One region of the Staphylococcus dromedarii genome, then DNA from elsewhere that is predicted to be linked to it. Evidence: a T-box and tRNA genes for the amino acid it is inferred to sense, from the RefSeq annotation. Region 1 holds a T-box; the other holds one or more tRNA genes.
What was found. A T-box is a leader RNA that pairs with one kind of tRNA and senses whether it is charged. The one in region 1 lies ahead of MUA88_RS05145 (valine--tRNA ligase), so its partner is inferred to be a tRNA-Val.

Region 1 (10,991 bases):
AAACAGCTGTTTCTCAAGCTAAAGCAGGCGCTGATATTATTGCACCAAGTAATATGATGGACGGCTTTGTTGCAGCGATTCGTGAAGGTCTTGACGAGGCCGGTTTCAAAAATATTCCAATCATGAGTTATGGCATTAAATATGCTTCAAGTTTTTATGGTCCGTTCCGTGATGCTGCAGAATCAACACCATCATTTGGTGACCGTAAAACATATCAAATGGACCCAGCCAATCGTTTAGAAGCCATGCGTGAATTAGAGAGTGATTTGGCTGAAGGTGCTGATATGATGATCGTAAAACCAGCATTAAGCTATTTAGATATTATTCGTGATGTCCGTAACAATAGCAATATTCCTATTATTGCTTATAACGTGAGCGGTGAATATAGTATGACTAAAGCAGCTGCACAAAATGGTTGGATTGATGAAGAACGCATCGTTATGGAACAAATGATTTCTATGAAACGTGCGGGAGCTGACATGATCATCACATACTTTGCGAAAGATATTTGTCGCTATTTAGATAAGTAATCGTCTGAGGAGGAGATCGAATTGCGTTATAACAAATCAATTAAAGCTTTTGAAAAGGCTGAACAATTAATGCCAGGTGGCGTAAACAGTCCTGTGCGTGCATTTAAAGCGGTAGATACACCTGCCATCTTTATGGAAAGTGGGAAAGGTAGTCGTATTTATGACATCGATGGTAATGAATATATTGACTATGTATTAAGCTGGGGGCCTCTCATTCTAGGCCATCGCAATGAACGTGTAATCAGTGAATTGCATAACGTATTAGAACGTGGCACAAGCTTTGGTGCATCAACACTTGAAGAAAATAGATTGGCTGAACTTGTTATTGAACGTGTTCCTTCTATTGAGAAAGTGAGAATGGTATCATCAGGTACGGAAGCAACGTTAGATACGCTACGTTTAGCACGAGGATACACTGGAAAAAATAAAATCATCAAGTTTGAAGGGAACTATCATGGTCATAGTGACTCACTTTTAATTAAAGCGGGTTCAGGTGTGGCGACACTTGGTTTACCAGACTCACCGGGTGTTCCAGAAGGCATTGCTAAAAATACAATTACAGTCCCTTATAATAACCTAGAAGCAGTTAAATTAGCATTTGAACAATTTGGTGATGATATTGCTGCGGTTATTGTTGAACCTGTTTCAGGAAATATGGGTGTTGTACCACCAATTAATAACTTCTTACAAGGACTCAGAGACATTACCAAAGAAAATGATGCATTACTTATTTTTGATGAAGTTATGACAGGTTTCCGTGTTGGCTATAATGGCGCACAAGGTTACTTCGATGTGACACCGGACTTAACATGTCTTGGTAAAGTTATCGGTGGCGGCTTACCTGTAGGTGCGTTTGGTGGTCGAAAAGAAATCATGGATCGCATCGCACCAAGCGGCGATATTTATCAAGCAGGCACACTATCAGGTAACCCACTCGCAATGACAAGTGGTTATTGGACATTGAGTCAATTAACACCAGAAAGCTATACGTACTTCAATGAATTAGGAGATATGTTAGAAGTGGGCTTAAAAGAAGTCTTCGCAAAACATAATGTACCATTGACAGTGAATCGTGCAGGTTCTATGATTGGTTTCTTTATTAATGAGGGCCCTGTTACGAACTTTGAAGAGGCAAATCAATCTGACTTGAAGTTATTTGGTGAAATGTATCGTGAATTAACAGAACAAGGCATCTTTTTACCACCTTCTCAATTTGAAGGAATGTTCTTATCTATTTCACATACAAAAGAAGATATTGAAAAGACAATCGCAGCATTTGACGTTGCATTAAGTAAAGTTGTGCCAAAATAATTGAATATTAAGTGCCATGTTAAAGCAAGTAGCATTTGAGATTTGATATCTAATTTCAAAAAGCTTTGTAAATGACATGGCATTTTTTAATGCGAATACATTATTTTTTTGAAGGTTTATTTTTGATAAGATGTAATTATACATAAAAGCGCTTGGGGGTGGCACATGATGCAAAAACAAATATTCATCAATAATGTGCTTGTGTTAATCGTATCAGTCATCTGTGGTTGGGTACTATGGCGTTGTCATATGATATTACCTTGGATGTTCGGACCGATTATCGGGAGCCTCATTGTTGTGAAAGGTTTTAAGCGCGAGATTCACTGGCCACATTGGTTAAGCGAACTCGGCTTAATCATGTTAGGGGTACAAATCGGCAGTAGCTTTACGCGACAAGTTATTTTAGACATTCAGAGCCATTGGTTATCTATTGTGATTGTAAATGTTTTGACGCTTGCATTGGCTATTATTGTGTCCTATGGTTTCCGTAAAATTGCGTCAGTAAATGAAGAAACAGCAATACTCAGTGTTATACCAGGTGCATTAAGTCAAATGCTTGTTATGGCAGAAGAAAATAAACGTGCTGATATCTTAGTTGTCAGCCTAACACAAACGTCACGTATTATCTTTGTCGTGATTTTAGTGCCATTACTAACCGTCATGTTTAAAGAGGATCAACAAAAGGGGGTACATATCAATGATACTCCGTTGTTAACTGATACATTGGGTATACAACATCTTGCCATATTAGCAGTTGCAATCACGCTTGTATATTTTTTAATGAAAAAGGTGAACTTCCCTACAAAAATGTTGCTCGCACCGATTGTGGTATTAATTATTTGGAATTTAACAACTGAAAAAGTTTTTACAATTGATACTCCGATTATTGCTGCAGCACAAGTGATTTATATGGTACGAGTAGGTGTACAGATTGCTGGATTAACCGATCAATTAAAAGGGCGAATTGCAATCGCGATCGCGTTTCAAAATATCTTACTGATTACCGGTACATTATTGATGGTATGGATATTACAACATGTTAATCAAATTCCGCTCAATACATTATTTCTAGGTGCAGCACCGGGTGGTATGGCACAAATTGTGCTCGTTGCGTTGGATACGGGAGCAGACGTTGCAATCGTCTCTTCATTCCATATATTCCGTATCTTTTTTATATTGATGTTGATTGCACCACTTATCGATATTTATTTAAAATATCGAGCTAAAAAGCCATCATAATTTATGCATGTCGGTGGGGACAGCTTAGTAAATGAGCATTGTACATTCCAGCTGCCTCCAAAAATGAAAAGATCGTGACAGGTCCAATAAATTTAAAGCCATATTCTTTTAAAGTTTTAGAAAGTTCTTTTGCTGTGTCGTTAACTGTGATACGTTGATCCACTGATTCATAACGGAAATCAACGGGTGTATCGTCCACAAAAGACCATAAAAATTTTGAAAAGCTCTCATGCTCACGTTCTATCTCGATGTAGCCGCGTGCTTGAGCCACAATCGCTGCCAACTTTTGTCGATGGTGGATAATATTTGGAAAGTCCATTAACGCATCGATGTCATCGTCTGTCATTTGCGCGACTTTATACGGATCAAAATCATAAAAGGCATCGCGATATGCGTCTTTTTTCTTTAAGATAGTGAGCCAGGACAAACCGGCATGTTGAGATTCTAATGCGAGTAGTTCGAATAGTGCTTGCGAATCATAAAGGGGCTTTCCCCAAAATTCATCATGGTATTGAATATACAGTGGATCTGTCGTACCAAAGGCACATGGATTCATTTGATCAACTCCTATATTGACTTCATAATGAATTCATTATACTATATTGGTAAATAGAATATGTCTATTTGGGAAGAGTATGTTGAAAATTCATTATAGAGAGTGCATGGTTGGTGAGAATGCATATGAGTTTCATCAGAAGGTAGCCCACTTGTTCTTTAGCTGAGTTGAGTAGGCTAAAGCGTGTCATGAGCGTTAATCATATGAGTGCAATAGCTTAACTATTAAAGTAACTATTGAATATAGGTGGTACCACGGAACATCCGTCCTATTTTAGGACAGGTGTTCTTTTTATTTTTATGGAGGGATTTAATAATGGACATGCAAAAAAAATATAATCCGCAAGAAGTAGAAGCAGGCCGCTATCAAGAATGGCTTGATCATAACCGCTTTAAACCAAGTGGTGATTTAGATAAACCAACATATACAATCGTTATTCCACCACCGAATGTAACAGGTAAGTTGCATTTAGGTCATGCATGGGATACAACATTACAAGATATCTTAACAAGAATGAAACGTATGCAAGGTTACGATACATTATATTTACCAGGTATGGACCATGCTGGTATTGCGACACAAGCAAAAGTAGAAGCAAAAATGCGTGAAGAAGGTATTTCTCGTCATGATATCGGTCGTGAAAAATTCCTTGAAAAAGCATGGGAATGGAAAGAAGAATATGCTTCATTTATTCGTCAACAATGGGCGAAGTTAGGTTTAGGTTTAGATTATTCTCGTGAACGTTTCACATTAGATGATGGCTTAAGTAAAGCAGTACGTAAAGTCTTCGTTGATATGTACAACAAAGGGTTAATTTATCGTGGTGAACGTATCATTAACTGGGATCCGGAAGCACGTACAGCACTTTCTGATATCGAAGTCATTCATGAAGATGTTAACGGTAAGTTCTATCATTTTAAATATCCATATGCAGATGGTACTGGATATATTGAAATTGCGACTACACGTCCTGAGACAATGCTTGGTGATACTGCAATCGTCGTAAACCCAGATGATGAACGTTATCAAGATATTATCGGCAAAGAAGTCATTTTACCAATCGTTGGTCGTACGCTACCTGTATTGGCAGATGCTTATGTTGATAAAGAATTTGGTAGTGGTGCGATGAAAGTAACACCTGCTCACGACCCGAATGACTTTGAAATTGGTAACCGTCATGAATTAGAGCGAATCGTTGTCATGGATGAATCAGGTCGCATGAACGATAAAGCGGGTAAATATGAAGGCATGGACCGCTTCGAATGCCGTAAACAACTTGTAAAAGATTTAGAAGCAGAAGGTCTTGTGATTAAAATTGAGGATCACATGCACTCAGTTGGACATTCTGAACGTAGTGGCGCGGTTGTTGAGCCATATTTATCAACACAATGGTTTGTTAAGATGGCACCACTTGCACAACAAGCACTTGATAATCAAAAAACAGATGGTCGAATTGAATTCGTACCAGGTCGTTTTGAGAAAACATTCAATCGTTGGATGGAAGAAATTCGTGACTGGACAATTTCTCGTCAACTTTGGTGGGGACATCAAATTCCAGCATGGTATCACAATGAAACAGGTGAATTATATGTAGGTATGGAAGCACCTGAAGATAGTGAAAACTGGACACAAGATGAGGACGTACTTGATACATGGTTCTCAAGTGCATTATGGCCATTCTCAACATTAAATTGGCCAGATGAAGAAGCGGCAGATTATCAACGTTACTACCCTACAAATGTATTAGTAACAGGATACGACATTATCTTCTTCTGGGTAGCGCGTATGATTTTCCAAGGTTTAGAATTCACAGGTCAAAAACCATTTAATGACGTATTACTACACGGTCTTGTACGTGCAGAAGATGGTCGTAAAATGAGTAAATCACTCGGTAATGGTGTCGATCCAATGGATGTTATCGACCAATATGGTGCAGACAGCTTACGTTACTTCTTAGCAACAGGTTCTTCACCAGGACATGACTTGAGATATTCAACAGAAAAAGTTGAATCTGTTTGGAACTTTATCAATAAAATTTGGAATGCTGCTCGTTTTAGTTTAATGAACATCGGCGAGGACTTTAAGTATGAAGATATTGATTTAACTCAAAATTTATCTGTGGCAGATCAATGGATTTTAACACGTCTGAATGAAACAATTGAAACAGTTACAGACTTAAGTGATAAATATGAATTCGGTGAAGTCGGCCGTGCATTGTATAACTTCATTTGGGATGAATTCTCTGACTGGTACATTGAGATGAGTAAAATTCCAATGAATGGCGATGATGAAGCACAGAAAAATGTAACACGTTCAGTATTGAGTTACACATTAGATCGCATTATGCGTTTATTACATCCATTCATGCCATTCGTAACAGAACACATTTGGCAAAACTTACCACATGAAGGTGAGTCTATCGTTACAAGCGCTTGGCCAACAGTGAATGATGAATTAATGTTCCCTGAAAGTAAAGATGTGATGGAACAGCTTGTAGAAATTATCAAATCAGTTCGTCAATCACGCTTAGAGGTGAATACACCATTATCAAAAGAAATTCCAATCATTATTCAAGCGAAAAACCCAACGATTCAACAATTATTAATCGATAATAAAGATTACTTAGAACGTTTCTGTAATCCAAGTGAATTAACAATTGATACAGAAGTGACAATTCCTGAAAAAGCAATGACTTCAGTTGTTGCAGCAGGAGAAGTAATCTTACCATTAGAAGGTCTTATCGACATGGATAAAGAAATTGCACGTCTTGAAAAAGACTTAGAAAAATGGCAAAAAGAATTAGACCGCGTGAATAAAAAACTTGCTAATGAAAAATTCGTTCAAAAAGCACCTGAAAAAGTCATTCAAGAAGAACGTGACAAACAGGTCAAATACCAAGAAAAATATGATGGTGTTAAAGCGCGAATTGAACAATTAAAAGCTTAGGAGCATAAACTATGAATTATCTTGATAGCTTATATTGGATTCATGAACGTACGAAATTTGGCATCAAACCAGGTGTTAAACGTATGGAGTGGATGCTACAACGCCTTGGCAATCCGGAACAAAATATCCAAGCGATTCACGTAGGTGGGACGAATGGAAAAGGTTCTACAGTCGCCTATTTACGAGATGCTTTATTAAAAAATGACTATGAAGTGGGAACATTTACTTCTCCATATATTGAATCATTCAATGAGCGCATTAGTTTAAATGGGACACCGATTACGAATGATGAGATTGTAGAACTGGTTAGTCGTGTGAAACCAGTAAGTGAAGCAATGGATGAAGAAACTGAGCTTGGAGTCGCTACAGAGTTTGAAATTATTACAATGATGATGTATCTCTATTTTGGAGAGATACATCCCGTTGATTTTGTCATTGTTGAAGCGGGACTCGGTGTCAAAAATGACTCAACGAATGTAATCAGTCCGATATTAAGCATTTTAACGAGTATTGGCCTAGATCACACAGATATACTGGGGAATACTTATTTAGAAATTGCACGAGATAAAAGTGCGATTATTAAAGAAGGGGTACCTGTGGTATATGCTGTTAAAAATGAAGACGCGCTTAAATTAGTCCGTGATACCGCTGAGAAAATGAATGCGAAAGCGTTAGAATTTGATCGAGATATTCTCATTGTTTCAGAAGATGATGAATTCACGTATCGATATAAAGACTATGAACTTGAAAATATCGCACTGAATATGTTGGGAGAGCACCAAAAAGAAAACGCAGCATTGGCAATTACTGCACTGATTGAATTAAACGAGCAAGGTCTTATCAACATTGACTTTAATAAGATGATTGACGGTATTGAACTCGTGAAGTGGACAGGTCGTATTGAGCGTGTATCCACAGATCCGCTCATTATTTTAGACGGAGCACATAATCAGGAGAGTGTGAATGCATTAGTTGATACGATAGAAAAATATTATCGTTTAGAAAAAGTCGATGTTCTATTTTCTGCGATCAATGGAAAACCAATTCATCACATGTTGCAAGCTTTTGATGAAATCGCTCAACATATCTATGTGACGACATTTGATTTTCCAAAGGCGCTCCCAATGGAAAAGTTATATAACGAAATTGAGAGCGATAAAAAATCTATGGTGGACGACTATGTTTCTTTCATTCAAAACTATGAAGGTAATGCCTTGTTGATTACAGGCAGTTTATACTTTATTAGTGAAGTGAAAACGAAACTCGGCTATCATTAATAGAATATGATAAAAAATAAGCATTGTATATAACCTTAAAATTTTAAGGTTATATACGATGCTTTTTTTGATAAATGACGATTTGACGGCCGTTGGACATATCAATATAATAAAGAGAAATCAAAACTTCAAAGGGGGACAATATTGATTGTAGTCCTACTTTTCTTCCTCGGCTGTAGCATTATGAGCTTTTTAATGCAATTTGCAGAAATCCAACCGCTTTCTCTCCAAAACTTATTGTTACGTTCGCGTTGTCGGGAATGCGAACATGTACTCTCTTTCTTTGATCTTGTACCGGTCTTGAGTTATATCGTATTAAAAGGACAATGTCGTTATTGTCGGTCCATCATTCAGAAAGATTTATTCATCGCTGAATTACTGGGTGGTATGATCATCATGCTACCAATTATGAAGATGATATACATAAATACAACATTGTTTTATACGATTACTTTTATCTTATTAGTATTATCATTACAGGATATACGGTACTTAATCGTTCCACATCGTTTTCTTTTCTTATTGACGATATGCCTTTTATGGTCATGTTGGCCACTTCATCCTACACAAAGTCAGTGCTATTTTATTTGTATACTGCTTATCTGTAGCTTTTGTTTTCATCAGTATATTGGAATGGGTGACTTTAAAATCATTTTGATTCTTTCATTCTTTTTACCACTGCCATTTATTTTAATCATGTTATGGATTACATTCCCGTGTGCCATGCTTTTATTACCTATATTCCATTGGTTACGGATATACACGCCACCATACTTTCCGCTTGTTCCAGCTTTCCATTTAAGTTTTCTGATAGTGTCTTTATTTTATCCAACTTTTCTAAATATGTTAGGAGGTCTTTTATGAGTCGAATTTACGAAATGTGTGTACAAGAAAAGCCAAAAGAACGTCTGATGACAAAAGGCGCTTCTGCACTTTCAAACACAGAATTAATTGCCATTTTATTTAACACAGGCCATCTAGGTTGTTCTAGTCTGCAATTAGCCTCAAACCTGCTTAGTCAATATCAAACATTAGAGCGGGTAAAAGCATTAACAATTGTTGAATTAACAGCAATTAAAGGAATAGGGATAAACAAAGCTTTGACGTTAATGGCGGCATTTGAATTAGGTGGACGTGTGCAACAAGAAAAACACTTAAATATGACAGACCCCATTGAATCACCTGAACAAATTGCAGAGAAGATGTATCATTTAATGAGTGGTTATACACAAGAGCATTTTGTCGTGTTATTGCTGAATACAAAACTTCAAATTATTCATCAAAAAACAGTGTTTATCGGGACATTGAATAGTGCCATTATTCATCCGAGAGAGGTTTTTAAAGAAGCGGTAAAATGGTCAGCGCATGCGATGATTGTCGTACATAATCACCCATCCGGGGACCCAACGCCATCACAAGCAGATATTAAAACAACACAACGCTTAGTGGCGTGTGGGGAAGCAATGGGGATAGATGTATTAGATCATATTATTATTGGAGATCATAAATACACATCAATCATGAGTGATTATGAAGTGAGTTAAAGAAGTATATGTCATTGATTTTGTAATGATAGCGATATTGAATGAATTAGGATTTATCATTTTGAACAGGTTATATGTATTGAATGAACCATAAAAATAATTGATAACCTAAATATATGACCAATAAAAACATTGCAAATTTAAATATCCATTTAAATAAAGTTAAGCTGAAACGTACAAGTAGTACAATTAATAATATTGTTAGAAAAATGGTTACCCAACTCATAATATATGCCTCCTTTTATTATATTGTACAGGATATGACGTGAATATACATCATACTTGCGCTGTGTTTGAATTGGTACCTTAGTAGGATGCTTATACATAAAAGGTAAGCTATAATAGATGGTATGCATGGCGCTTTGTCATTGATACGTATGATTTGAGGGGAGGAAGTGTGTTGGTTAAAAATCTTATAAAAGTATCCGTGCTTTTATTACTACTCACCGCTTTAGGTGTTACAACTTTAAAATTTTTTCCAGGTGTGAAAGATCAACCATGGAATCCGTTTAATCAAATTGAAAGTGTTCGACCAGTCGATGAATCGGGATTTGCCGTTCCTGCACTTGGTGAGACATATGTTCTAGAGGAAAATGATTTATTTCGCAATGTTCCGAAAAGTCAAAGTCGCCATATATTTGACTGGATTGATAAGTATGAATTTATGCAGGTCAATGAATTGCAACGGATGGGATTTGATGATCAGTATCTTGTTGCTAAACAAAATACACATTTTATCTTATATCGCTTTGGAGAAGATAAGATGCATGTTTATACAACAGAGCATGACTTGCAATATGATTTATATCAATTAGGGCATCAAATAGATTTACTACCTGAGACGTCGTTTCAAACCGAAGATGATCTTGAAAAGTGATGAGATATAACAAATACGATAAAAATTTTACAGCATTTACATTATTTAATAGATTTTTGAATCGGGAGTGCGATAGAACATGGTTTTGGTTAACATGTCTGTTGTACTCCTTTGTTATTAAGTAAATCAAGTGCAAGGAAGGCAAACTCGATATACATATCTTATGTAATCAGTATGAAGTTCCAAAAACAATGCGATATAATGATTTAGGGTTTCTATCCCTGTCCTAGTTATATTGATAGGATAAAAATAAAATGAATATTAATTTTTACTTCCAAAAAGTTTATACAGAAGAAATTCATTGTAATTATATGATAAAAGTACGTTTGCTACTTTATTTAACAAATGGACTGATATAAAATAGATAGATACAAACAAATACATGTAACTTGAGGTGTTGAGGTTGTCCAATTTTTTTAGAAACAACAAACTAGTTGTGTTGTTTTGTGCATTAATTTTATTTATCGGTTTGATTGGTTTATCCATTCGATCTAATGTTCAATCTGTTCCTGAACAGTATGTCAGTGATACAACTTCATTCGGACAGCGTGTGTTTTCTTATCCGATGCATTTAGTCACTGGATCCATTGCAAGTTTCATTTCTGACAAACAACCTGAAACGAATCAAACGAAACAACTAGAAGCTGATAATCAACGGCTTCAATCAGAGAATAAAGCATTAAAAAAAGAACTCGACATGAAAGACATATC
Region 2 (10,991 bases), 430 kb from region 1:
TCAATTGTCACGACTTGTAACGTTAGCTTACCTTTATTTTCTTTTGTTTTTGCATGATGCTTGATGAATGCTTCTACTTTTTCATCTTCTGGGATTTCGTGAATTTGTTTCTCAGGTACACCTAATGCTTTAAAATATGCATCATTTTTATCATAGTCTAAAATGTGAATTTGACTAAAATCTACCGGATTATTTTCAACATTAATTTGTAAAGCGCCATTAACCGGTGCATCATCATTTTTTAAATGAATCCCTGCAATTGTTGTTGGATTATTGCTAAATTGTTTTCTTAAAATATCTGCTACAAATGTTGCAGCTGTGTTTTGATCTTTGAAAATTTTAAAGTTCATTGCCATCTTCATTCACTCCTCAATTGTGCTTACTATTCGTCCGTATTATTCACTACATACCCTGATTTAATCGTTGTTAAAACATCAATATGGTCATTCACAATAACAATATCGGCATCTTTGCCTTCTGTCAAACTTCCTTTATGAGATAGTATATTCAACGCCTTAGCTTGATTATAACTTGTTACTCGCCATAAATCTTCTAAAGTTGCACCCGTAAAGTCCATTAAGTTGCGTAAACCGTCATTCATTTTTAAAATACTGCCGGCTAAGGCACCACTTGCTAAACGTGCTTCTTTCCCTTTAACAATGACATCTTGTCCACCGAGATCATACGTACCATCTTGTAAACCTTTCGCACGCATGGCATCTGTAATCAGATAAAACGCCTGATTACCTTTCATTCGATAGGCCACATCAACAGCAGCTGGGTGTGCATGAACCCCATCTACAATTAATTCTGTATGTAAAAATGGGTTAGTCCACGCTGCTCCAAATACACCTGGTTCTCTATGTGCAAATGGTGTCGCCGCATTATATAAATGAGTCACATGTTTTGCGCCTAATTTGACCGCTTCATTTGCTTGTTCAAACGTTGCAACTGTATGCCCCATTGAAAAGATAATTTCATTGCTCAGCTCTTTTAACGTTTCTTCAGCACCTTCCACTTCTGGCGCATAAGTCATGATTTTAATTAATCCATTTGCTGTTTTTTGAAAATCATTCACCTGCTCAACAGATGGACGTTGAACAAATACTGGGTTTTGTGCGCCCACTTTATGTTCAGAAATAAACGGTCCTTCCAAATGAACACCAAGAATTTCAGCAGCTGGTTTCGCTGAGTCTTGAGCTTGATTTACATATTTTGATACAGCTTCCAATGCAGAATGAATTGCTGCTTCAGATTGGGTCATCGTAGTCGCAAGATAACTTGTTGTTCCTTCTGATAATAAACCTTCAGAAAGCACTTTTAATCCCTCAGTCGACGCATCCATCACATCCTGTCCATATCCACCATGAATATGAATATCAATGAAACCAGGTAAAATGTGTTGTCCTGTCGCATCTATCACCTCTAAAGGCCCTTCATATGGAAAGTGTTTGATTTGATGAATTTGATTTCCTTTGACAATGATGTGACCGTCTTCTATCATACCATCTTCTGTATAAATAGATCCACCTTGTATGACGTACATCTCAGTCATAACAATCCCTTCTTTTCCAATTATTGTAATCCTGGATAATCTTGTTGACGTAATGCTTCATAAATTAAAATTGCTGCAGTATTAGATAAGTTTAATGCGCGTACATTTTCATTCATCGGTATGCGCAATGCTGTATTTTCATACTTATCTTTAACCCAACTTGGTAAGCCAGTTGTTTCCTTACCAAAAATAAAGTAATGATCCTTATCTCTATCTGAAAAATCTAATGATGTATGATTTTTAGAACCAAATTTTGTTAATAAATAATAGGTACCATTCGTTTTTTCAAAGAATTCTTCAATACTGTCGTAATACGTGATATCAACAAATTTCCAATAATCTAATCCTGCACGACGTAACATCTTATCATCCGTACTGAATCCAAGTGGTCGAATTAAATGTAATTTTGTATCTGTTGCTGCACATGTACGTGCGATATTCCCAGTGTTTGCTGGGATTTCAGGTTGATATAACACAACGTGAATTGTCATTATACTGTTCTCCTCGTTTCTAGTCCCTTTTTCATTTCAACTTGTACTTCTTCAATTTCTGAGTCATACCGTGACATAATATAGTCTTCCGCTTCATCTTCCAAAATTTGCCCAATTGCCCAATAAGCTGTTGCACGTATCATCGGTCTTGGATCATTTTCTGCGACATCTTTAAGTTCAGGAATTGCTTCTCTTTCTTTAAAGTGTGCCAGTGCTAACATCGCATTGCGTTGAATGGGTTTCTTGCCTCGCCATGCGCCTGCAAGATGACCATATGTTTCTTTAAATTCCTTATTGCTCATTTTTAATAATGGAATCAAACGTGGCTTCAATATTTCAGGTTCTAATATAATATCATCCTGTTGTGTATTGATGCCTCTATTTCTTGGACAAACCTGCTGACACGTATCACATCCATAAAGTCGATTGCCGATTTTATAGCGATATTGATCAGGCATATAACCTTTCGTCTGAGTTAGAAAGCTTACACACTTTTGACTATTTAATTGCCCATCTCCCACCAATGCTCCAGTCGGACAACGATCTATACAAATGGTACAGTCTCCACAACTATCCATAATCGGATCGTCTGGAGGGAATGGAATACTTACAAGCATTTCACCTAAATAGGTCCAAGTCCCTAAATCTGGGTTAATGACAAATCCATTACGTCCTGTATAACCAAGTCCAGCGCGTTCAGCCACTGCACGATCAGACAAGACCCCTGTATCTACCATTGACATCATCCCAGCATCAGGGACACGTTCTTTTATATAAGCACTTAACGCATCCAAACGCTTACGCATAATACTGTGATAGTCTTGACCCCATGATGCACGTGCAAAAATACCGCGGCGGTCACCACGTTTACTTTTCGGGGCATCCGGTAATCGATTGGGATAACCCACTGCAATCGCAATAATCGAACGCGCTGAAGACATCGATAACTTAGGGTTCGTTCTCATCTCAATATCTGTAGGTTCAAAACCTGACGCATAGCCCTTCTCATGATATTCAACCAGCTTTTGTTTCAACTCATCAAATGGGTCAGCAGTTGTAAAGCCAATACTATCAATACCAATTGAATGTGCATAGTCAATTACATCTGCTTTCAACTGTGAAACATCCATATTTGTCACCTCTCAAAAGTTACCCTCCTATTTTAACACATTTTGACAGTGGGAACAGAAAACTAATTTTATAAAACCTATCTATCTCGGTATCTTAAGAACTTGATTAAAAAGAACATGAAGATATAATCATTTAAATTCTTAACACATATCCACATAAAAAATCTCAAGCAGACTTTAAAATTTCGTCTAACTTGAGATTCTTTTCTAAATTATTATAGGACACGACTTAAAAAGTTCTGTGTACGTTGATGCTGTGGATTTTCAAAAATATTTTCTGGTGTGTCATCCTCTACAACAACACCATCAGCCATAAAGACTACTCTGTCACTGACATTTTTCGCAAATCCCATTTCATGCGTCACTACAATCATCGTCATACCTTCTTTAGCCAAATCCGTCATAACGTTCAACACTTCACCAACCACTTCCGGATCAAGTGCTGATGTCGGCTCATCGAATAGTAACACATCCGGGTTCATCGCCAGTGCACGCGCAATCGCTACCCTCTGTTTTTGTCCCCCAGATAACTGATTGGGATAAGCATCCGCACGATCTTTGAGTCCAACTTTATCTAATAGTTCTAGTGCCTGTTTTTCTAAAGTTGCTTTGTCTCCTTTTTTAAGCAATCCTGGTGCTAAAATGATATTTTCAATCACTTTTTTATGTGGGAATAAATTAAAGTTTTGGAATACCATGCCCATATCTTGACGTAATTTATCAACATTTGTTTCTTTAGCTGTTAAATCTTTACCTTCAAATATCACTTGACCCTTAGTGGGTGTTTCTAACAAATTCATACATCTCAATAATGTACTTTTACCACTTCCTGAAGGGCCAATGATTGCTACAACTTCCCCTTTTTCAACTTCCAAATTAATACCTGTCAAAACTTCATTTTTTCCAAAAGATTTATGTAGATCATGTATTTTAATCACTGACGCTCAATCTCCCTTCAAAGAAATTCATTACACGTGAAAGCATGAATGTTAAGATGAAATACAATACTGCTGCAATTAATAGCGGTGTGAACGGATCAAAAGATGCCCCTTGTACAACTTGTGAGTTGAACATAATTTCACTCACACCAATTACAGATACAATTGATGATTCTTTAATAACAGTCACGAATTCATTCCCTAATGCAGGCAAGATATTTTTTACAGCTTGTGGCATAATAACTGTTTTCATCGTTTGACCATAGCTTAATCCTAAACTTCTTGCTGCTTCCATTTGTCCTTTATCCACAGCGTTAATACCTGCACGGATAATTTCAGCGATGTAAGCTGAACAGTTAATCACCAATGCAATCGTACCGCAAATAAATGCTGATATATCAAGACCAAGGACTGCAGTCGTACCAAAGTATACTAAGAATACTTGTACTAAAAGCGGTGTCCCTCTTAAAAATTCAATATATGCAGATGCTAACCATTTCAGTGGTTTGATACTACTAATCTTCATCAATGCAAACAATGCACCAAAGTTGGCCCCAAAGAATACACCCATAATTGAAATTAAAATTGTATTTTTTAAACCAGTCAAAAAGAATGTACCATATTTCGCGAAGAAGCTACCATCTTCTTTCATGGCTTGAGCTGCTTTTTCTGCATATTTATCAATTAAATTTTTATCATTTACTTCTGCCACCGTCGCATTTACATTTGCTAAAAGTTCTGGTGAATTTTTAGGAACGGCCACTGCTGTCTGTTTTTCAGAATTTGCAAATTCAACTTTTGATAAGACAAGGTCATCATTTTGTTTCAAATATGCATCAGCTACAGCACTGTCCATGACAACACCATCAATTTTATTACTCTTCAAAGATAAAATCACTTCGGGAAGACGTGTTAAAGATTGTACATCCGCATCTTTAATTTCTGTTTGTGCCAATTCTTCTTGAGTCGTTTGTTTTTGCGCACCAATTCGTTTTCCTGTTAAATCATCTAACGTTTTGTATTTATCTGCATCTTTCTTTCTAATAACTACTGTTTGTTTAACTGTCATATAAGAATCTGAGAAGTCAACTTCTTTTTCACGTTCTGATGTCGGTGTCATACCTGAAATAATCATATCGATTTTTCCAGTTTTCAATGCACCTAATAAACTATCAAATTGCATATTCACAATCGTTAATTTTAAACCGTGATCATCAGCAATCTTTTTCGCTAATTCAATATCAATCCCTGCATATTCACGTTTCCCATTTATGGTACGTTCAAATTCCATCGGTGCGTAGTCAGCAGATAAGCCGACACGCAACTCCCCACGCTCTTCTATTTTTTTCCACTTGTCATCCGCAGCGTAAGCAGGTTTGCCAAGAGGTAATGTTGATAATAAAATTGCTAAAACAAATGCGATACAACCCAACTTTTGTATATATTTCATCTCATAACCTCCTCTAATGTTATTCATTATTATACATATGTATGCAAGTTTATGCAATAACAATTTTAAAAAAAGCTATTGCCTTGAAATACTGGCAATAGCGAATTAACTTACAATATATTTTATTGTTTTGGTAATTCAAAACGATAAATCTCATTTGAATAACCAGGTAAGATTTTCTTACATATTTGATGTACAAAAAATGCTACGGTGAACGGAATAATGAAGTATGCAAATAATAATAGTAAGGCATTCATCATCGGGTCGCCATCCATACGGTTAAATGCGTTGATTGGACCAACTAATCCTGTATAACCAAATCCTGCTGACATAGGTGTTCCTTTAATATCAACGAAGTAAGCCAATAATCCACCAACAACACCATTAATTGCAAGTGGTATCATGATAATTGGATGTTTTAAATAAACAGGAATCATCATTTTGGCAGCACCAATTAATAACACAATATTGACACCAGCTTTATTAACGACTAATGAACCAAATAAGAAAGTCACACATGCTGCAACAATCCCCATATTAGCAGCACCACTACCAAGTCCAGCTAACGAAATAGCCGTTGCAATGGCTACAAGTGAGATTGGCGTTACCATTAACAATGCAAATGTCACAGCAATCAATATACTCATCAATAATGGATTTAATTCTGTAAATGAATTGATGATTGATCCAAGTGTTCCTGTTACTTTTCGAACATATGGTAAAATCAGTAACCCAATATAACCAGAAACAACTGGAATCACAACTGGCAAAATAATTAATTCAAGTGAGCCAAACTTACCGCGCAACAACATAAACATCGCACAGGCAAGCATCACAATAATCATGATATTGATAATATCACCAATACCTTGCAACATGATTGTTCCGTTTTCAAAAACAACTGCACCAGATCCTAACATAGCAGACGTTCCAACGAACACCGCACCTGGCCCTGAAAACTTAAACATATTTGCCGCAACAACACCGACGATAAATGCCATGAATGATTGAATGACGATAACGAGTTGGTAAATCAATTCTAAAGCTTCATTACCATCTTTAAAAAACTTCAATACTTCTCCTAAAAGCGCATTTGGTAAGAGTGCAATAACGACTCCTGCACCTACCGCATTTAATATATTGTTAAAAAATTGCTTTCCACTACTTTGCGTCTTTCCCACTAAATGATCCTCCTCGATAATATTATGTATATCATAATACAAAACAAGCACATCCACAATAAACAATATCAACTATTCTATACATGAAAACGCATAAAAATTTAAATAACACAGATAGAAATTATTTTAAAAAGATTGACGAAATAATCTGTACGTAATATAATAGTTATTGTGATTTTGAAAGATAAATTCAACATCATCTGATGCCGGTGTGGCGGAATTGGCAGACGCGCGGGACTCAAAATCCCGTGTCCATTAGGACGTGTCGGTTCGACCCCGACCACCGGTACTACTCAAAAAGCTTGGTAAGTATTTATACTTACTGAGCTTTTTTGTTTGAGGTTGGGACAAAAGCGTTTAGGATTTGAGCAGAACCAAGCGATGCGCAAAATTGCTTTTCAAATTTTGTCGGATCGCGGATGTTCTGCCGAGAATCCTGCTTTTGGGACACCGTTTATCATTATTAAGGTACAAAAATCTTTTTCTCTAGTATGGACAATTTTATCTTCTAGAAATCAATATAAACAATGCACCCCTATCACAATACTTCATTAATAAAAATACAATCATTCATAAGATCTGAACGCTATTCAGCTATTCACTTCAACACCTATCTAAAACAATAAAGGTTAATCCTTCAAAAAATAAACTTTAAAAATTGCTGCATAACACATCACAAATAATCATATAACTATATGGCGTAACAATTATTTCTAATATAAGATGCTTAAAGCAATAAGTTGAACTTAAAATCTATTTTGGTTTCTATTATTTAACATAGCCAAAATTAATTGAAGTGAGGCGCCTTGGCAAGCGAGCATTAAAGAAATGATAGTACTCAAAAAGCGCACAATTAATAATTAACTGTACGCTTAAATGAATGTAGTGATTACTACGTGTTATGATTAAGTTAAAAATAAAATGAGTTACTTTTAATTATCTGCCCACCCCAAAAGATGAACATCCTATAAAGACAACAAAAAAACCGTCCATGACTCATTTTAATAAAATCTAATGAGTTGGTTCGGATGATAAAAAATATGGAGCGGAAGATAGGACTTGCACCTATATCTCTTTCCGGGAAGGAAAGTATTCTGAAATTGAAATACTCCCGCATAATAAATATGGAGCGGAAAATAGGACTTGCACCTATACCTCTTTCCGGGAAGGAAAGTGTTCTAAAATTAAACTATTCCCGCATATAAAAGATGGAGGCGGCAACCGGATTTGAACCGGTGAATAAGGGTTTTGCAGACCCTGGCCTTACCACTTGGCTATGCCGCCAAAGTAACTGGGCTAGCTGGATTCGAACCAGCGAGTGACGGAGTCAAAGTCCGTTGCCTTACCGCTTGGCTATAGCCCATTAATAATAAATTTAAGGGCGGCTGATGGGAATCGAACCCACGAGTGTCGGAACCACAATCCGATGCGTTAACCACTTCGCCACAGCCGCCATGGCAGGGGCAGTAGGAATCGAACCCACATCAAAGGTTTTGGAGACCTCTATTCTACCGTTGAACTATGCCCCTATTAAGGATGGTGGAGGGGGGCAGATTCGAACTGCCGAACCCGAAGGAGCGGATTTACAGTCCGCCGCGTTTAGCCACTTCGCTACCCCTCCAAATGAATGGTGCCGGCCAGAGGACTTGAACCCCCAACCTACTGATTACAAGTCAGTTGCTCTACCAGTTGAGCTAGGCCGGCAAAAATAAAAATGGTGGTTCAGGACGGAATCGAACCGCCGACACAAGGATTTTCAGTCCTTTGCTCTACCGACTGAGCTACTGAACCATTACAATGGCGGTCCCGACGGGAATCGAACCCGCGATCTCCTGCGTGACAGGCAGGCGTGTTAAACCGCTCCACTACGGGACCACTAAAAAATATTGCGGGAGGCGGATTTGAACCACCGACCTTCGGGTTATGAGCCCGACGAGCTACCGAACTGCTCCATCCCGCGATAATAGAAATTATAATAAATGGCGGAGGAAGAGGGATTCGAACCCCCGCGAGCCGTTAAGCCCCTGTCGGTTTTCAAGACCGATCCCTTCAGCCAGACTTGGGTATTCCTCCAAAATTATATGGACCTTGCAGGACTCGAACCTGCGACCGAACGGTTATGAGCCGTTAGCTCTAACCAACTGAGCTAAAGGTCCGAATAATAATTTCTATCAACTAATAATTAGTGGCGGCGGAGGGGATCGAACCCCCGACCTCACGGGTATGAACCGTACGCTCTAGCCAGCTGAGCTACGCCGCCATATATAGTTGTATAAGTATTAAATTAAATGGTGGAGACTAGCGGGATCGAACCGCTGACCTCCTGCGTGCAAAGCAGGCGCTCTCCCAGCTGAGCTAAGCCCCCATTATATATTCAAGTAAGTCGGGAAGACAGGATTTGAACCTGCGACCCCTTGGTCCCAAACCAAGTGCTCTACCAAGCTGAGCTACTTCCCGTAAAGAATAAGAAGCGCGCCCGATAGGAGTCGAACCCATAACCTCTTGATCCGTAGTCAAACGCTCTATCCAGTTGAGCTACGGGCGCATATTTAAATAAAAGATGGTGCCGAGGACCGGAATCGAACCGGTACGGTAATCACTTACCGCAGGATTTTAAGTCCTGTGCGTCTGCCAGTTCCGCCACCCCGGCAAAATAATGGAGCAGAAGACGGGATTCGAACCCGCGACCCCAACCTTGGCAAGGTTGTATTCTACCGCTGAACTACTTCTGCTTAATGCGGGTGAAGGGAGTCGAACCCCCACGCCGTAAGGCGCTAGATCCTAAGTCTAGTGCGTCTGCCAATTCCGCCACACCCGCTTGAAAATGGTGAGCCATAGAGGATTCGAACCTCTGACCCTCTGATTAAAAGTCAGATGCTCTACCAACTGAGCTAATGGCTCTTGATAATGGTGCCGGCCAGAGGACTTGAACCCCCAACCTACTGATTACAAGTCAGTTGCTCTACCAATTGAGCTAGGCCGGCTTAAAATGGTGGAGAATGACGGGTTCGAACCGCCGACCCTCTGCTTGTAAGGCAGATGCTCTCCCAGCTGAGCTAATTCTCCATATGTTTACCTGGCACCGTCCTACTCTAGCGGAACGTCAGTTCAACTACCATCGGCGCTAAAGAGCTTAACTTCTGTGTTCGGCATGGGAACAGGTGTGACCTCTTTGCCATTGGCACCAGATAAAATGAATGTTATACATTCAAAACTAGATAGTAAGTATATCAGTTAGACAAACAAAACCTTGTGAAAAAATTTGATTAAGTCTTCGATCGATTAGTATTCGTCAGCTCCACGTATCACTACGCTTCCACCTCGAACCTATTAACCTCATCATCTTTGAGGGATCTTATAACCGAAGTTGGGAAATCTCATCTCGAGGGGGGCTTCATGCTTAGATGCTTTCAGCACTTATCCCGTCCATACATAGCTACCCAGCTATGCCGCTGGCGCGACAACTGGTACACCAGAGGTATGTCCATCCCGGTCCTCTCGTACTAAGGACAGCGCCTCTCAAATTTCCTACGCCCACGACGGATAGGGACCGAACTGTCTCACGACGTTCTGAACCCAGCTCGCGTACCGCTTTAATGGGCGAACAGCCCAACCCTTGGGACCGACTACAGCCCCAGGATGCGATGAGCCGACATCGAGGTGCCAAACCTCCCCGTCGATGTGAACTCTTGGGGGAGATAAGCCTGTTATCCCCGGGGTAGCTTTTATCCGTTGAGCGATGGCCCTTCCATGCGGAACCACCGGATCACTAAGTCCGTCTTTCGACCCTGCTCGACTTGTAGGTCTCGCAGTCAAGCTCCCTTATGCCTTTACACTCTTTGAATGATTTCCAACCATTCTGAGGGAACCTTTGAGCGCCTCCGTTACTCTTTAGGAGGCGACCGCCCCAGTCAAACTGCCCGCCTGACACTGTCTCCCAGCACGCTAAGTGCTGCGGGTTAGAAATCCAATACAATTAGGGTAGTATCCCACCAATGCCTCCACGTAAGCTAGCGCTCACGCTTCTAAGGCTCCTACCTATCCTGTACAAACTGTACCGAATTTCAATATCAGGCTACAGTAAAGCTCCACGGGGTCTTTCCGTCCTGTCGCGGGTAACCGGCATCTTCACCGGTACTATGATTTCACCGAGTCTCTCGTTGAGACAGTGCCCAAATCGTTACGCCTTTCGTGCGGGTCGGAACTTACCCGACAAGGAATTTCGCTACCTTAGGACCGTTATAGT

Region 2: it has a tRNA-Val gene. The T-box ahead of MUA88_RS05145 (valine--tRNA ligase) is inferred to sense a tRNA for this amino acid. The anticodon was not compared.

Annotation. Positions count from the first base shown of each region.
Region 1 is NZ_CP094718.1:1,052,470-1,063,460, forward strand. It holds gene hemB (porphobilinogen synthase) at 1-530, shown strand, start outside; gene hemL (glutamate-1-semialdehyde 2,1-aminomutase) at 552-1,841, shown strand; gene MUA88_RS05135 (AbrB family transcriptional regulator) at 2,007-3,080, shown strand; gene MUA88_RS05140 (DNA-3-methyladenine glycosylase I) at 3,082-3,636, opposite strand; T-box leader at 3,691-3,910, shown strand; gene MUA88_RS05145 (valine--tRNA ligase) at 3,952-6,582, shown strand; gene MUA88_RS05150 (bifunctional folylpolyglutamate synthase/dihydrofolate synthase) at 6,594-7,859, shown strand; gene MUA88_RS10945 (prepilin peptidase) at 8,004-8,723, shown strand; gene radC (RadC family protein) at 8,720-9,403, shown strand; gene MUA88_RS05160 (DUF4930 family protein) at 9,804-10,280, shown strand; gene mreC (rod shape-determining protein MreC) at 10,684-10,991, shown strand, end outside.
Region 2 is NZ_CP094718.1:1,483,297-1,494,287, forward strand. It holds gene MUA88_RS07255 (6-phosphogluconolactonase) at 1-356, opposite strand, end outside; gene nagA (N-acetylglucosamine-6-phosphate deacetylase) at 383-1,555, opposite strand; gene trmL (tRNA (uridine(34)/cytosine(34)/5-carboxymethylaminomethyluridine(34)-2'-O)-methyltransferase TrmL) at 1,576-2,046, opposite strand; gene queG (tRNA epoxyqueuosine(34) reductase QueG) at 2,046-3,176, opposite strand; gene MUA88_RS07275 (amino acid ABC transporter ATP-binding protein) at 3,392-4,114, opposite strand; gene MUA88_RS07280 (ABC transporter substrate-binding protein/permease) at 4,107-5,564, opposite strand; gene MUA88_RS07285 (PTS sugar transporter subunit IIC) at 5,687-6,745, opposite strand; tRNA gene MUA88_RS07290 (tRNA-Leu) at 6,951-7,034, shown strand; gene MUA88_RS07295 (hypothetical protein) at 7,088-7,300, shown strand; tRNA gene MUA88_RS07300 (tRNA-Gly) at 7,787-7,860, opposite strand; tRNA gene MUA88_RS07305 (tRNA-Gly) at 7,871-7,944, opposite strand; tRNA gene MUA88_RS07310 (tRNA-Cys) at 7,955-8,029, opposite strand; tRNA gene MUA88_RS07315 (tRNA-Gln) at 8,037-8,108, opposite strand; tRNA gene MUA88_RS07320 (tRNA-His) at 8,126-8,198, opposite strand; tRNA gene MUA88_RS07325 (tRNA-Trp) at 8,201-8,274, opposite strand; tRNA gene MUA88_RS07330 (tRNA-Tyr) at 8,283-8,366, opposite strand; tRNA gene MUA88_RS07335 (tRNA-Thr) at 8,374-8,449, opposite strand; tRNA gene MUA88_RS07340 (tRNA-Phe) at 8,461-8,536, opposite strand; tRNA gene MUA88_RS07345 (tRNA-Asp) at 8,544-8,620, opposite strand; tRNA gene MUA88_RS07350 (tRNA-Met) at 8,632-8,705, opposite strand; tRNA gene MUA88_RS07355 (tRNA-Ser) at 8,726-8,818, opposite strand; tRNA gene MUA88_RS07360 (tRNA-Ile) at 8,828-8,901, opposite strand; tRNA gene MUA88_RS07365 (tRNA-Met) at 8,932-9,005, opposite strand; tRNA gene MUA88_RS07370 (tRNA-Ala) at 9,035-9,110, opposite strand; tRNA gene MUA88_RS07375 (tRNA-Pro) at 9,129-9,202, opposite strand; tRNA gene MUA88_RS07380 (tRNA-Arg) at 9,217-9,290, opposite strand; tRNA gene MUA88_RS07385 (tRNA-Leu) at 9,307-9,395, opposite strand; tRNA gene MUA88_RS07390 (tRNA-Gly) at 9,403-9,477, opposite strand; tRNA gene MUA88_RS07395 (tRNA-Leu) at 9,482-9,563, opposite strand; tRNA gene MUA88_RS07400 (tRNA-Lys) at 9,571-9,646, opposite strand; tRNA gene MUA88_RS07405 (tRNA-Thr) at 9,654-9,729, opposite strand; tRNA gene MUA88_RS07410 (tRNA-Val) at 9,736-9,811, opposite strand; rRNA gene rrf (5S ribosomal RNA) at 9,820-9,934, opposite strand; rRNA gene MUA88_RS07420 (23S ribosomal RNA) at 10,008-10,991, opposite strand, start outside.